Regions from separate parts of the Phreatobacter aquaticus genome, predicted to be linked through region 2. Evidence: riboswitches for the same ligand, from Rfam matches in the RefSeq annotation. Region 2 holds a riboswitch; the other holds the start of a gene.
The links. Region 2 has a riboswitch for thiamine pyrophosphate ahead of E8L99_RS06375 (thiamine phosphate synthase). Riboswitches for the same ligand answer to the same signal wherever they lie in the genome.
Positions count from the first base shown of each region.

Region 1: it holds a riboswitch for thiamine pyrophosphate, as region 2 does, so the genes downstream of both, thiM (hydroxyethylthiazole kinase) here and E8L99_RS06375 (thiamine phosphate synthase) in region 2, are expected to answer to the same signal.

Region 1 is NZ_CP039865.1:4,479,140-4,486,331, forward strand. Features, by position in the region: gene E8L99_RS21335 (AMP-binding protein) at 1-363, opposite strand, end outside; gene E8L99_RS21340 (helix-turn-helix domain-containing protein) at 554-1,168, opposite strand; gene E8L99_RS21345 (TRAP transporter substrate-binding protein) at 1,265-2,338, opposite strand; gene thiD (bifunctional hydroxymethylpyrimidine kinase/phosphomethylpyrimidine kinase) at 2,343-3,140, opposite strand; gene thiM (hydroxyethylthiazole kinase) at 3,188-3,940, opposite strand; TPP riboswitch at 3,961-4,070, opposite strand; gene E8L99_RS21360 (Lrp/AsnC ligand binding domain-containing protein) at 4,252-4,488, shown strand; gene E8L99_RS21365 (DMT family transporter) at 4,493-5,452, opposite strand; gene E8L99_RS21370 (cytochrome b/b6 domain-containing protein) at 5,545-6,252, opposite strand; gene E8L99_RS21375 (c-type cytochrome) at 6,309-6,755, opposite strand; gene E8L99_RS21380 (xanthine dehydrogenase family protein molybdopterin-binding subunit) at 6,948-7,192, opposite strand, start outside.
Region 2 is NZ_CP039865.1:1,365,796-1,372,987, reverse strand. Features, by position in the region: gene E8L99_RS06400 (PAS-domain containing protein) at 1-1,182, opposite strand, end outside; gene E8L99_RS06395 (class I SAM-dependent methyltransferase) at 1,384-2,001, opposite strand; gene E8L99_RS06390 (hypothetical protein) at 2,049-2,375, opposite strand; gene E8L99_RS06385 (hypothetical protein) at 2,440-3,018, shown strand; gene thiC (phosphomethylpyrimidine synthase ThiC) at 3,057-4,916, opposite strand; gene E8L99_RS06375 (thiamine phosphate synthase) at 4,943-5,551, opposite strand; TPP riboswitch at 5,611-5,733, opposite strand; gene yghU (glutathione-dependent disulfide-bond oxidoreductase) at 5,856-6,728, shown strand; gene E8L99_RS06365 (hypothetical protein) at 6,730-7,192, shown strand, end outside.

The sequences.
Region 1 (7,192 bases), 1.9 Mb from region 2:
CTGCCCGCGCGGGCCGAACTTGGCGCCCTCGACGATCAGGAGGTCGATCTCGGCATCCTCGACGATGAAGGCCTGGTCGTCCTCCGCCGCCAAAGGGTGGAGCGGCGTGTAGCGCATGCCCATGATCAGACCGGCGCACATGGCGGCCCAGGATTCCGCCCGGTTGCCGGCCAGGATCGACAGCGCATGGCCGCGCGCAAGCCCCATGCCCTTGAACACCGCGATATAGCGGCCGATAGCCTCGCCGAGTTGCGAATAGGTCCAGGTGATGGTGCCATCGCCAATGGCCGGCCGTTCGCCGTGGCGGATCACCGCTCCAATGATCAGGCTGCCGGCCGTTCCGCCCTGGTGGAGGCTGTCCATGATGCTTTCCCCAAGTCTGCGGCCCTCTGGCGGAGCCGTCATGTCGGGGAAATTGTGCATGGGGCAGGCGCCATGGCGAGCGCCTTTCAAGCACCGCGCCATCTGCCGAACGGCAGGCGCGCCCAGGTCTCACGTGGAATCGAAGCTTGGAGAGCTCGGCCGAAGTCGCTGATGCGACTCGGCAATTGGCTCAATCCATCACCGCGGCTTTCAGGATGCACACCATCGTGGCATGGGCCGGCTCGGGCCCGACATTGCGGATCACGTGGCGGCCGTCGCAGCGATAGCGCAGGCTCTCGCCGGCCTTGGCGGTCTCGACCCGGTCACCGACCTCGACCTGAAACTCGCCGGACAGAACCGACAGGCTCTCCACCGAACCGCGCTGATGGCCATCGCTCTCCAGAACCCCGCCGGGGTCGCACTGGAAATCATACCATTGCAGCCATTCCACCGTCTTGATCCAGCCGATGATCGACAGCCGGCATTTGCCGTCGGCGGAGACCAGAAGCGGCGTGTCGCCCCGGCTCATCTTGTCGATGAACGGCTCTTCCGTGGCGGTCGCCAGCACGCGCTCGATCGACACGTCGAGGGCCTGCGAAAGCCGCCAGATGGTGGCGAGCGTCGGGTTGGTCTCGTTGCGCTCGATCTGGCTGATGATCGACTTGGCGACGCCCGACTGCTCCGACAATTCCGACAGCGAGAGATTGTAGGCCTTGCGCAGGCGCTGCACGGTCTTGCCGAGATTTCCCGACAGGACATGCGCTCCGGCGTCCATCTCAATCTTCTTCGGGTCGCGGTCTGCCATGGCACTCGGTCGTTGTTCCGAACGATCGTTCGTTGAAACAGACACTATTCCGCACCGCGGCAGGGCGCAAGCAAACCACCCGCCGAGGCCCCCCGCTCAGATCTCGCGGGCCGCCAGGAAAGCGTGCTGCGAGGCGCGCGTCCACGGCGCAATGCGTCCCTGGAAGGCGGCATAGCTGTCGCCGATCTTCTTCGCGGAGGCTGAGCGCGTGCCGACATCCTTGGCAAGTTCGGTCGCCTGCCGGCGAGCGCTGAGCAACAGATCCGCCGGGAAACCGCGCAGCTTGACGCCGTTGGCGCCGATCATGGTCGCCAGCGCCTCGGTGTTCAGCCGCTCGATCTCGGCGAGCGCGATGGTAACCTCCGCCTCGCAGGCCGCCTGGATCGCGGCCTTGAGGTTGGCGGAGAGCCCGTCCCACAGCACGCGGTTGATCACCAACTCGCTCGCGCCATTCGGCTTGTTGAAGCCCGGCGCGTAATAGAACGGCGCGACCTTCCACAGACCCAGCTGGATGTCCGAGCCCGGCGAGGTGAATTCGGCGGCATCGATCGCGCCACGCTCCAGTGCCGGATAGATGTCGCCGGGCGGCACGGCGAGCGCGGTGGCCCCCAGCCGCTGGAACAGTTCGGCGCCGAGCCCGACCATGCGGATCTTCAGGCCCTTCACGTCCTCGGCCGAGTTGATTTCGCGGCGGAACCAGCCACCCATCGAGACGCCGGTATTGCCGCCCATCAGCGACTTGTACCCGAAGCGCTGCGAGACCTCGTCCCACAGCTCCTGGCCGCCACCCTGCAGGATCCACGACATGTGCTCGGTTGGTGTCAGGCCAAACGGCACCGAGGTGAAATAGGCCAGTCCCGGCTCCTTGCCGACGCCGAAGAACGACGCGGTGTGCCCCAGTTCGATCGTCGCATTGCCGACCGCCTCCTGCACCGAGAAGGCCGGTACGATCTCTCCGGCCGAAAACACCTGCACCTCGATCTGCCCGCCGGTCACCAGCTTGATCCGATCGGCGATGCGCTGGGCCGAAAAGGCCGGTCCCGGCAAGGTCTTCGGCCAAGAGGTGGCCATCCGCCAGCGCAATGGCGTCTGCGCCCGCGCGACGGAGGGAGCGGCGATCAGGCCGGCAGCGGCGGCGGCAAGGGTGGAGCGGCGGTTCATCGGGGGCATGGAACTACCAGAATGCGTGAAAGTGATGGGTGGGACCATGGCCGTGGCCGATCCTGAGGCGATCTGCCGCGACGATGGCCTTGGTGACGTAATCCTTGGCCTCCTCGACCGATTGGTCGAGCGGGAAGCCCTTGGCGAGGCCGGCGGCAATCGCCGACGACAGCGTGCAGCCGGTGCCGTGATTGTTGGCGCCGGGGATGCGGGGCGCGGACAGCCGCACCGTGCCTTCAGGGGTGACCAGCAGGTCCACCGCCATCTCGCCTGTGCCATGACCGCCCTTCATCAGCACGGCCTTCGCGCCGCGTTCGATGAGAGCCGCGCCCTGGCGCTCCATCTCGGTCTCGTCCTCGGCAATCGCGCGATCGAGCAGCACGGCTGCCTCGGGAAGGTTCGGCGTCACCAGCAATGCGCGGGGAAACAACAGCCCCGCCAGCGCATCGACCGCATCGGCATCGAGCAGCTTGCCGCCGGAGGCCGCCACCATCACCGGATCCAGCACGACGTGCGTCATGCCATGGCGGTCGAGGCCTGCGGCCACCTGCTCGATCACGGGAACCTTGGAGAGCATGCCGATCTTCACCGCGTTGACCGTCAGGTCGGAAAAGACCGAGTCCATCTGCAGCGCGACGAAGCCGGCGGGCACGTCATGAATGCCCTGAACGCCAACCGTATTCTGCGCGGTCAACGCCGTGATGACGCTCGCGCCATAGACGCCAAGCGCAGAAAAGGTCTTCAGGTCGGCCTGAATGCCGGCCCCGCCGCTGGAATCAGACCCTGCAATGGTCACGGCGATCGCCGTCATGATGGGAATTCTCCTGGGAAACGTGCCGGCCGGACCGCCGGCAACCGTCAGATGACGCGTGCGCGTGTCGCGAGCTTGCCCGAATCAAGGCCGTGGAGTGCATCGAGATAGGCAGAGGCAAAGGTGCCGGGTCCGCTTGAATGCTCGGCGGCGATCTCGCCGGCGACACCGGCCGCCAGCATGGCCGCAGCACAGCCCTCGAACGGATCATCGGCGACCGTCAGGAGGGCAGCGATCAACGCCGCATTGGCGCAGCCCATGGCCGTGACACGCCCCATCAGCGGGTGGCCGTTGGGGATGCCGATAGCCCTGTTGCCATCCACCAGGCGATCTGTGGTGCCGGTGGCGGCGACGATGGCCCCAAGCGCCCGCGCGAAACCGTCGATGGCCTGGCCTTGGCTCAGATGCGCGATTTCGACCTCGTTGCCGCGGATGACCTTGGGGCCATGGGCAATGAGTTCGTGCGCGAAGGTCGAGCGGCCTGACGAGCGCTCGACGAAGACCGGATCCAGGACCCAGGGAATTCCGCGCCGGTTGGCGACCCCGATCGCCAGCCGCATCGCCTGGCGTCCGGGCTCGTCGAGCGTGCCGAGATTGACCAGCAACGCGTCGGCGCCCTCCACGAAGGCCTCGACCTCTTCGACCGAATTGGTCATCGACGGCTGCGCGCCGAGCGCCAGCAGCGCATTGGCCGTGAAGGCCTGTGCCACGCCATTGGTCAGGCAGTGGATACGCGGATGACGCTTCCTGATCTTGTCGATCAGGGCGGCGGCACTCCAGGCGAGGCTTGCGGCGGCCATTACAGGCCCCCGCGGCAGGTGGGGACAGACATCTCGGTTTCCTCCGCCGGCATGACCCGGTTCAGGTACGACGGGTTGACCGGGAAACCCGATCTCTCAGCCCCAGATTGAGGCACCCCGACGAGACAGGAGCCAAGTGGTAGGACAAGCCCCGGCACCATGCAAGCGCTTCAACCTGGGCCATACGGCCAGCGCGCAGCCGGGTCGCGCTGCCGCATGGCGGCATCTCCTGCGCGCGGGATCGCAAGCCCAGCACCTTGCGCAGCCCCCTGCCGTCGTGGAATCTGGCGCCTGAGAGAAAGAGGCGCCCCATGATCCCGTTCTTCGTCCAGATCAAATGCCACCTCGGCAAGGCCTATCAGGTCGCCTCGGACATCGCCGACCGCGAGATCGCGTCCGAAATCTATTCGACCGCCGGCCATTTCGACCTTCTCGTGAAGTTCTATGTCGAGGCCGGCACCGATATCGGCCATTTCGTCAACGAGAAGGTGCAGATCATCCCGGGCATCCAGGACACCCACACGATCATCACGTTCAAGGCGTTTTGAGCCCTCACCCCTGCGGGGTCGAGACCTTGCGCTGGCGGGCGCGCTCCAGGCCCAGCTTCTGCTCGCGCCAGATGACGAAAATGCCCGAGGCCACGACAATGGCGCCACCCGTCAGCACATAGGCGCTGGGCAGGTCGGAAAAGACGAAATAGCCCATGATGATCGCCCAGATCATCGAGAAATACTCGAAGGGCGCGATCAGCGACGTGTCGGCATGGCGGTAGCTCATGGTCAGGAAGATCTGGCCAAGCCCGCCGAACACGCCGACCATGACCAGGATGAAGGCGAGCTGCGGCCCCGGCACCATCCAGCGGCCCATGATCGGCACGTAGTAGCCAAGCGGCCAGGTCACGAGCGCCAGCACCGCGCAGAGCACCATGAAGTAAAAGACGATCGAGGCGGTCGTCTCGATCGCCACCAGACGGCGCACCTGGATCGTCGAGAACGCCGCCATGACCGCGCTGGCGAGCGAGAACATCGCGCCGATCGACTGGGCATCGGAGGCACTGGCCAGCGCGTGCAGGTCGAGATGCGGCCAGAGGATGACAACCACGCCGACAAAGCCGATGCCAACCGCCGTCCAGCGATAGACCCTGACCTTCTCGCCGAGGAAGATCGCCGCCAGTGGCACCACCATCAGCGGCGCCGCATAGCCGATGGCGGTCGAATCAGCGAGTGGCAGCAGGGTGAGCGCCACGAAGCCGCAGAACATGCCGGTGGAGCCGAGCACGCCGCGCTTGATATGGCCGATATAGGAGGTGGCGCGGAACGCATCCATGATCTCGCGGCGGAAGGCGAGCATCACAAACAGCGGAATCAGGGCGAAAAACGACCGGCAGAACACCACCTCGCCCACGGGCGCCTCGCGGCCCGCGATGCGCGCCAGCGTCGACATGCAGGTGAAGCATACCGTCGAGCAGAGCTTCAGCAGGATTCCCGTAAGCGCACGGGACAGGACTGGCATGGGCGGGGGCCGATCGTGAGCGGAATCCCTTCAAACACATCCATGCAAAAATGAGGAGGCTTTTCTTTGCGGTGGAGGCCTGAAAGCCGGTGTCAGCGGAAGGCCGACAGGCCCGCGGCCCAATAGAGCCCACCCCAGACCACCACGATGCTGAGCGCCAACAGGGCCAGCGCCAGCACTGGCGAGCCGCCCTCGGTCGCTGCCGCATCCTCATAGGCAGCCGCAGGCTTGTCGCCCGTCACCATCGCCTGGATCAGCGGCTCCTTCTTGAGGAACGTATAGGCGAGATTGGCGAGCACATGGATGGCGATCAAGCCGAGCATCATCGGAAAGGCTGCATGATGGAACGCCTGCGCAGCGCGCCTCAGGGCCGGCGAGCCATAGGCATAGAGCGGCCCCTCGACGATGATGTCGTCGCTGACGAACAGCCCGGCGAGCCCCTGAAGGCCGATGAAGACCAGCAGCAGCAGGACCATCGAGCCGCCCAGCGGATTGTGGCCGAGGAAACGGCGCGGCCGGCCCCGCAGCACGTCGAGACCATAGCCGAATGCGGTCCAGGGCCAGGCGAGGAACGTCGAGAACCGCGCGGTGGTGGAGCCGGAAAAGCCCCACATGATGCGCCAGAGCAGCAGGGTGAGGATCGCGTAGCCGTTCATCTTGTGCCAGGCCAGCGTCACATCGCCGAAATTCTTGGCGAGCGGTGCCATGATCACCAGGAGGACCAGCGACCATTTGAACAGGCGGGTCGGAAGGTCCCAGGCACGGACCCGGTCAGGCCCCGAAAGCGTCTGCGATGTCATGGCTGCTCCTGCGAGAAACCGGCCGGATGATCCATCCGGCCGGCCGAGAGCCCCCGTCAGGTCCGGGGGCGGCGATAGGTGTCGTGGCACTGGCCGCAGACGCGCAGCACATTGCCCATATTGGCGCGGAACGTCGCCTCGTCAGTGATCGAGGCGAGGGCCGCGGTCGCAGCCTGGTCGAGACGGCCGAAGGTCGCGACGAAATCGGCGCGGCTCTCGTCGATCTTCGGCAGGGCCGCCGTCTCGCCGGTGAACGAACCGGCCGGGAACAGGATCGGCAGCACCTTGGCGTGGCGCGAATAGGTCTCCAGCGCGGTCTTGACCTTGGCGAGGTCGAAGGCGGCCTCGCGGCGCAGCATCTGGCCGGGCTCGCGCGACACGGCACCAAATTCCTTCAGCAGGGTCTGGCGCTGGGCAATCGGATTGTTCTGAGCGATCAGACTGCCGGCCCCGGCCACAGTCAGCGCGGCGGCGGAGAGGATCGCAAGCGTCAGGCGTTTCATCAGGTGTCCCTTGGTGTTTCGGCCAGTCCGGCCATGCGCGAATTGACCATGGGGAAGGCGTAGATTGGAACACCTCAAATCGGATCACGAGGTCGATTGTCGCAGCCCGGCGATCACGGCTGCGTGAGACGGCCTCAGTATTTGCACCGACGCAAGCGACCACTTGCGCCGGTGCAAATTGGTGTCGCTCGATCAGGCGGCCTTGGCCGCCTTGGCATCCTGGATCGTCTGCCAGACGAGAGCAGGCGTCGCCGGCATGTCGATATGGGTGATGCCATAGGCGCGGTTCAGCGCATCCACCATCGCGTTCATGATCGACGGGCAGGCCCCGATCGTGCCGGCTTCGCCCGCGCCCTTGATGCCGAGCAGATTGGTCACGCAGGGCACGTTGCGGGTCTCGAAATGGAAGTTCGGGACGTGGTCAGCGCGCGGCATGG
Region 2 (7,192 bases):
CTGCGACATGTTGTTGAGGGCGGCGTCGAAGCGATGGTGCTGTTCGCGCAGCGTCTCGGCCGTGCGCTCGCTCTCCGTGACGTCCTCGCCGGTCACGATCCAGCCACCGCCGGGAGCCTGCCTGCTGCGCGTTGCGATCACCCGGCCATCGGCCAGGCGACGGGTATGGGTTTGATCCGCGCCGCTGTACATGCGTGTCCGCGCATCGGCATAGACCCGGTCGAGATCGGCGTCGCTATACTGACCGCGCCGGGCAATGTGTTGCACCATCTCGCGCAGCGAGATCCCCGGCTTCACAACGCCTGGGTCCATGTCGAACATCGTCATGTAGGTGTCGTTGCAGACGATCATCCGCTCGTCGCAATCGTACATGGCCAGGCCGTGGGACATGTTGTCGAGCGCCAGGCTGAAGCGGCTGTGCTGCTGGCGGAGCTCCTCGGCGACGCGCTCGCTCTCCGTGATGTCCTCGCAGGTGACCACCCAGCCGCCCTGTTCCATCGGCCGGCTGTGGGTGACGATGGTGCGCCCATCGCCGAGCCGGTGCCGGTTGCCGCCCCGCGGGCTGTCGACCAGGCGGGCGCGCGCGCCCTGATAGAAGGCCTCGGGATCGACGTCGCCATGGGCGCCGATGCTGCAGGCGTGGTAGGCGACCTCGCGCAGCGTCGCCCCGGGCTTCACCACGGACGGGTCCAGCCCGAAGGTTTCGACGAAGCGGGCGTTGCAGACGGTGAGGCGCTCGTCCGGACCATACATGGCCAGGCCATGCGACATGTTTCCGAGCGCCTGGCCGAAGCGCGCCACCTGGTCGCGCAGTTCAGCTTCCAGGCTGGTCTGGGCGCTGATGTCGCGATAGCTGGTGACCCAGCGGCCGTCGCCCACCGGCTCGAAGGTGATGGACAGGGTGCGGCCGTCCGGCAGCAGGCGGTGCTCCTCGAGCCGTTCGTTGCGGGCCAGCATGGCCAGCCGCTCGTCGCAGATGGCGTCGAGGCGCGCCTCGTCGAGATTGCCGCTGCGGGCGGCCGCGCGCAGGAATTCGCGCATCGGCATTCCGCGGTGAATCACAGCCGGATCAAGCCGGAGGATTTCCAACAGGCGGCGGTTGAACGCCATGAGTTCGAATTGCGCCGAATAGATGCAGACGCCGTGCGCGACGGCATCGAGCAGGGCCTGATCCAGGGTCAAGGCGGACTGCGTGGCTGGCACGCCAACGGCTGCGCCTTCAACCAAACCCGCCGTGCTGTCGCGTGCCGTCATTCACCCTTGCCCCGCTATGGACAGGTTACCTTACGTCCGCAGTTGACAAATTGAGGTTAACGCGCGCGATGAATTCATCGTGAGAATTGGGGCTGGAGGCCTTCGGGGACGCCCCGCATCCTGAAGGGCTCAGCGCTTCCTCGCCGTCAGCCCGATCACCGCGGACAGGCCGGAATGGCCAGGCCCTTCCTGGAGTTCCGTCTCTTCCTCGGTGATCGCAACATCGGCGAAATCACCGAAGGCTTGCTCGAGCAATTCGCGAGTATAGAGGTTCTCGATCTGCTTCGGCCCGCCGGAGGTATAGGTGAGCTGTTTCGGCGTGTAACCGACGATGATGAGGAGGCCACCGGGCTTCAGCGCGCGGCGCATGCCGGCCCATTTCAGCGCCCGGCCCTCGGGCGGGCTGAACTGGGTGAAGATTTCCACCACCACGTCGAATGCGGCTTCCGGATAGGCCCAGGTGTGGGCATCCGCCTCGACGAAGGTGACGGCAACGCGGTGTTCGGCGGCGAGCGCACGGGCCTTGCCTTGAGCGGTGGGCGAGAAGTCGGCGGAGACGACATCCAGCCCCTGGCGCGCGAGCCAGACACCGTTGCGACCCTCGCCATCGGCCACCGCCAGCGCCTTGCCCGAGGCCGGCAGAAGCGGCTTGCAGCGGACGAGGAACGGGTTCGGCTCGCGGCCGAACCGGAACTCCGCTCCGGCGAACCGTTCTTCCCAATGGTCGAAGCCGGGCGGTCGGGTCATGGCGGCGGTCCTCCTGTCGGACGGTGTTGGCGCCCGACAGTACAGCATCATCTGGTGAAGGTGACGCCGCTCCGGCTGCAGCGGGCGGCGAGATTTCTGTGATGCAGGGCCGGCGCCGTGCGCATCTGATTGGCGCTTTGGCTCATGCACCAGTTCACATGCCGGCGGGTGTCGAATTCGTAGCGGATGTCGGAGAAGTCGCAGCCGAGGCTGTTCCCCGTCGCACCCTGCCTCACAACGCGGAACCCACCGTGGCCGGAGTTTCTGCTGCCCGCGACCTTCGGCCGGGAGAAGACGCGCCGGCACAAGTCACCCGAGCAGTCCTTCATTGACGCAATGTGAGAACATATATAGAACATCGACAATTCCCGCATGCCGATATCCGACAAACGCCGCTTGCCGTCAGACGGTCGAGGACCGCGCTGCGCTGGAGGGACCATGGCCCGCAAGGAAAGGCTCGTGCATGCCCATTGCGACGGCGTGGACTACACCTTCGTCCCCGCCGGCAGGATCACGTCCTTCCACCTCGGGGGGCCGCTGGACTGGACCGTGACCGGCCTCGACCACGGACCGCGTCGGCTCCACGCCATCGCGAAGCTCAGCGGACGGGCCATCCGGGCGCTGAGCCGGACCTATCTGTTGGATTTCCCGCTCGTCTACGGCATGTGCTTCGGGGGCGGCGACATGACCTACCGCCTCACCCACTCCCATGAGGTCGAGGTGCTGAGCATGTCCAGCACGCGATCGCTGGATGACTGGCCCTATCGCGGCTTTCCCGACCTCCTGCCCTTCGTGCCGCTGATGCTCGCGTCGGCTGTTCCGCGCAGCTATGCGGATTTCGCCAAGCGCTTCCCCAACCTTCCGGACAGGCCGGACGGGCAGCTGATCGTCTGCGTGCCGCCCCCGGCGACCATCGGCCTGTCGCTCTGGGGATCTGCCGACCTGGACGGCGTGACCATCGTCTTCGACTGCGACCTGACGACCGCGACGGTGCACTCCTACAACGTCACGACGTGACGGGGGCGCGGGCCACGCCGCGCCCCGCCCCGCTCTGCTCACAACGTCTTGTTGCTAGCCTTCACCGCGTCGGCCGCTTCCACGTACACCTTGCCGCCCATCTCGAGGAACTTCTCTGACATCTGCGCCATGCCCACCTCCTTGTCGTTCAAGGTGGCCGCATAGTCGCGCACGTCCTGGGTGATCTTCATCGAGCAGAATTTCGGCCCGCACATCGAGCAGAAATGGGCGACCTTGTGGGCCTCCTTCGGCAGGGTCTCGTCGTGATAGCTGCGCGCGGTTTCCGGATCGAGGCCGAGGTTGAACTGGTCCTCCCAGCGGAAGTCGAAGCGGGCGCGTGACAGCGCATCGTCGCGCAGCTGCGCGGCCGGATGGCCCTTGCCGAGATCGGCCGCGTGGGCCGCGATCTTGTAGGTGATGACGCCGACCTTCACGTCGTCGCGGTTGGGCAGGCCCAGATGCTCCTTCGGGGTCACGTAGCAGAGCATGGCGCAGCCGAACCAGCCGATCATGGCGGCGCCGATGCCCGACGTGATGTGGTCATAGCCCGGCGCGATGTCGGTGGTCAGCGGTCCGAGCGTGTAGAAGGGGGCCTCGCCACACTCCTTCAACTGCTTGTCCATGTTGATCTTGATCTTGTGGATCGGCACATGGCCCGGACCCTCGATCATCACCTGGCAGCCCTTCTTCCAGGCGATCTGGGTGAGCTCGCCGAGCGTCTCGAGCTCGGCGAACTGCGCCGCGTCGTTGGCATCGGCAATCGAACCCGGACGCAACCCATCGCCCAGCGAGAACGACACGTCATAGGCCCGCATGATGTCGCAGATCTCGTCGAAATGCTCGTAGAGGAAGCTCTCGCGGTGATGGGCGAGGCACCACTTGGCCATGATGGAACCGCCGCGCGACACGATGCCGGTGACGCGCTTGGCGGTGAGCGGCACATAGGCGAGGCGCACGCCGGCATGGATGGTGAAATAGTCGACGCCCTGCTCGGCCTGTTCGATCAGCGTGTCGCGGAAGATCTCCCAGGTGAGCTTGACCGGATCGCCGCCCACCTTCTCCAGCGCCTGGTAGATCGGCACCGTGCCGATCGGCACCGGCGAGTTGCGGATGATCCATTCGCGGGTGTTGTGGATGTTGCGGCCGGTGGACAGGTCCATCACCGTGTCGGCGCCCCAGCGGATCGACCAGACGAGCTTGTCGACCTCCTCCTCGATGGAGGACGAGACGGCGGAATTGCCGATATTGGCGTTGATCTTCACCAGGAAATTGCGGCCGATGATCATCGGCTCGACTTCGGGATGGTTGATGTTGCAGGGGATGATGGCGCGGCCGCGGGCGATCTCGGAGCGGACGAATTCCGGCGTGATGAAGGCCGGAACGGCGGCGCCGAAGCTCTCGCCATCGGCAATGGTGGCTTCCGCATTGTCCAACGCGGTCTTGCGGCCGAGATTCTCGCGCTCGGCGACGTAGATCATCTCCTTGGTGATGATGCCGGCTTTCGCAAACTCATACTGCGTGATCGGGGCGGAACCCACGCCGCGCAGCGGCTTGTTGGCAATCGGAAAGGCGCGCGCCAGATGCTTGCCGGCATGGCCGTTATCCTCGGGCTTCACGTCGCGGCCATCATAGGCCTCTACGCCGCCGCGCTCCATCACCCAGGACTGGCGGACGCGGGAGAGGCCCTGCTCGACATCGATGGTGACGGTCGGGTCGGTATAGGGGCCGGACGTGTCATAGACGACGACATCGGGCTCGCCGGCGCCTTCCTGCAGCGCGATCTCGCGGAGCGGCACGCGGATATCGGGCGCCGAATCCGGCACGGCGAAGATCTTGCGCGAGGCCGGCAAGGGACCGGTGGTGACGGCGGCCTTGATGTCCTTGATGGGGGCGTTCATGGAAAATCCTCCGGGATCTTGGCCGGTCAGGCCGATGCGGATGTGTAATCGAGCCAGGCCGCGACGCGGGTGTCGGGGTCGGGGCTGCCGGTGATGTCGGTGACGACGGCGATGGAATCGGCGCCGGCGGCGTAAACGTCAGGCGCGCGTTCCAGCGTGATGCCGCCAATGGCGACCAGCGGAATGGTGCCGATGCGCTTCTTCCACTGGGCGAGCGGCGCCAGCCCCTGCGGGCCGAAGCGCATGGTCTTCACCGTGGTGGCATAGATCGGCCCCAGCGCGATGTAGTTCGGACGCAGCGCCAGGGCCACGTCGAGTTCGGCCTCGTTGTGGGTGGAGAGCCCGATGGTGAGCCCGGCATTGCGGATGGCGGGGATATCGGCCTCAGCCAGGTCCTCCTGCCCAAGATGGACATGGGCCGCGCCGGCATCGAGCGCCGCCTGCCAGTAATCATTGACCACCAGCTTGGTCGCCGTGCCCTCGGTGACATCCAGCGCCTCGCGCACCAGGGCGGTGGCCTGGGCGAGCTCCAGCCCCTTGACGCGCAGCTGCACCGTGCCGGCGCCAAGCTCGGTGAGACGGATCAGCCAGGAGAGACTGTCGACGATGGGGTAGAAGCGGTCAGGATAGCTCATGCCGTCCTCCTCTTGGGGGGAACGGCGATGGCTGCGAGGCGCGCAAGGCGCCGTGTGTGGTCGTCAGGCATTCCCGTCCCTCCGCCGGCATGACCCGGATCAGGTTCAAGGGTCGCCGCGGAGCACGACTGACGTGCGGTGCGGCCTCTCAGCCCCCTCTCGGGGCCCCCCTCGGTGCAGGTCTGAATGTGACGTGTGGGCGACGGAAGTCAAGGAGGATGGGGAGCACGCTGGTATCCCTTGCCCTCGCTCCCCCTCCCGACGCACCATGCGTCCAACCTTTGCCCTCCTCTGGAGCCCCGCCATGTCCTCCGCCGATTACACCCCGCCGAAAGTCTGGACCTGGAACAAGGCCTCGGGCGGGCGTTTCGCCAATATCAACCGCCCGGTGGCGGGCGCGACCCACGAGAAGGAGCTGCCCGTCGGGCGGCATCCCCTCCAGCTCTATTCGCTCGGCACGCCGAACGGCGTGAAGGTGACGGTGATGCTGGAGGAGCTGCTGGCGGCGGGCCATACGCAAGCCGAATATGACGCCTGGCTGATCCGCATCTCGGAGGGCGACCAGTTCGGTTCGGGCTTCGTTGAGGTGAACCCCAATTCGAAGATCCCGGCGCTGATGGACCGCTCCGGGCCGGAGCCGGTGCGCGTGTTCGAATCGGGTGCCATCCTCACCTATCTCGCCGAGAAGTTCGGCGCCTTCCTGCCGGCCTCGGGCGCGGCGCGGGCCGAGACGCTGTCCTGGCTGTTCTGGCAGATGGGATCCGCGCCCTATCTCGGCGGCGGCTTCGGCCATTTCTACGCCTATGCGCCGGTGAAGATCGAATATGCCATCGACCGCTTCGCCATGGAGGTGAAGCGCCAGATGGACGTGCTGGATCGCCGCCTTGCGACAAGCGAGTATCTGGCCGGGCCGGACTACACGATCGCCGACATGGCGGTCTGGCCCTGGTATGGCGCGCTCTCCAAGGGCCTCACCTACGAGGCCGGCGAGTTCCTGCAGGTGCAGGAATACGGAAACGTGCGCCGCTGGGCCGACCAGATCGGCGCCCGCCCTGCCGTGCAGCGTGGCCGCATGGTCAACCGCATGCAGGGCGAATTGTCGAGCCAGCTGCGCGAGCGGCACGAGGCCAGCGACTTTGAGACCAAGACGCAGGACAAGCTGGAACCGAAGACCTGACATGGCGATGTGCCGGGCTCTCACCCTCTGCCTCGCGCTGGTGCTGGCGCCCCTGCCGGCGCTGGCCGCGGGGCTTGAGGCCTGCCGGCCCCTGTCGATCGCGACGCCGGCCCGCCCGCCGCGCGATGCGGTGACGTCCAGCTGGCTGAAGCCGGTGCCGGAAAACCCGGTCGGCTGCACCCATGGCATTGCCTTCGAGGCCGGCGGCGGCGCAACGCTCTGGCGCTGCCAGGTGGTGCCGCCGGACGGCAAGGACCTGCCCGAGGGCACGCCGGAACATGCCTTCCTGCTGATGCGGCCGGGCCAGCCGGTGCAGGTGCTGCCCGACGAGCTGATGGCCGGGAAGTATCAGAGCTTCGACCTGATCCGCGTCGATCTCGACGGCGACGGCACATCCGAAACGGTGCTCGCGGCCTGGAATGCCCAGAGCAATGGCATGGGCGTGCACCGCTGGACCATCCGGG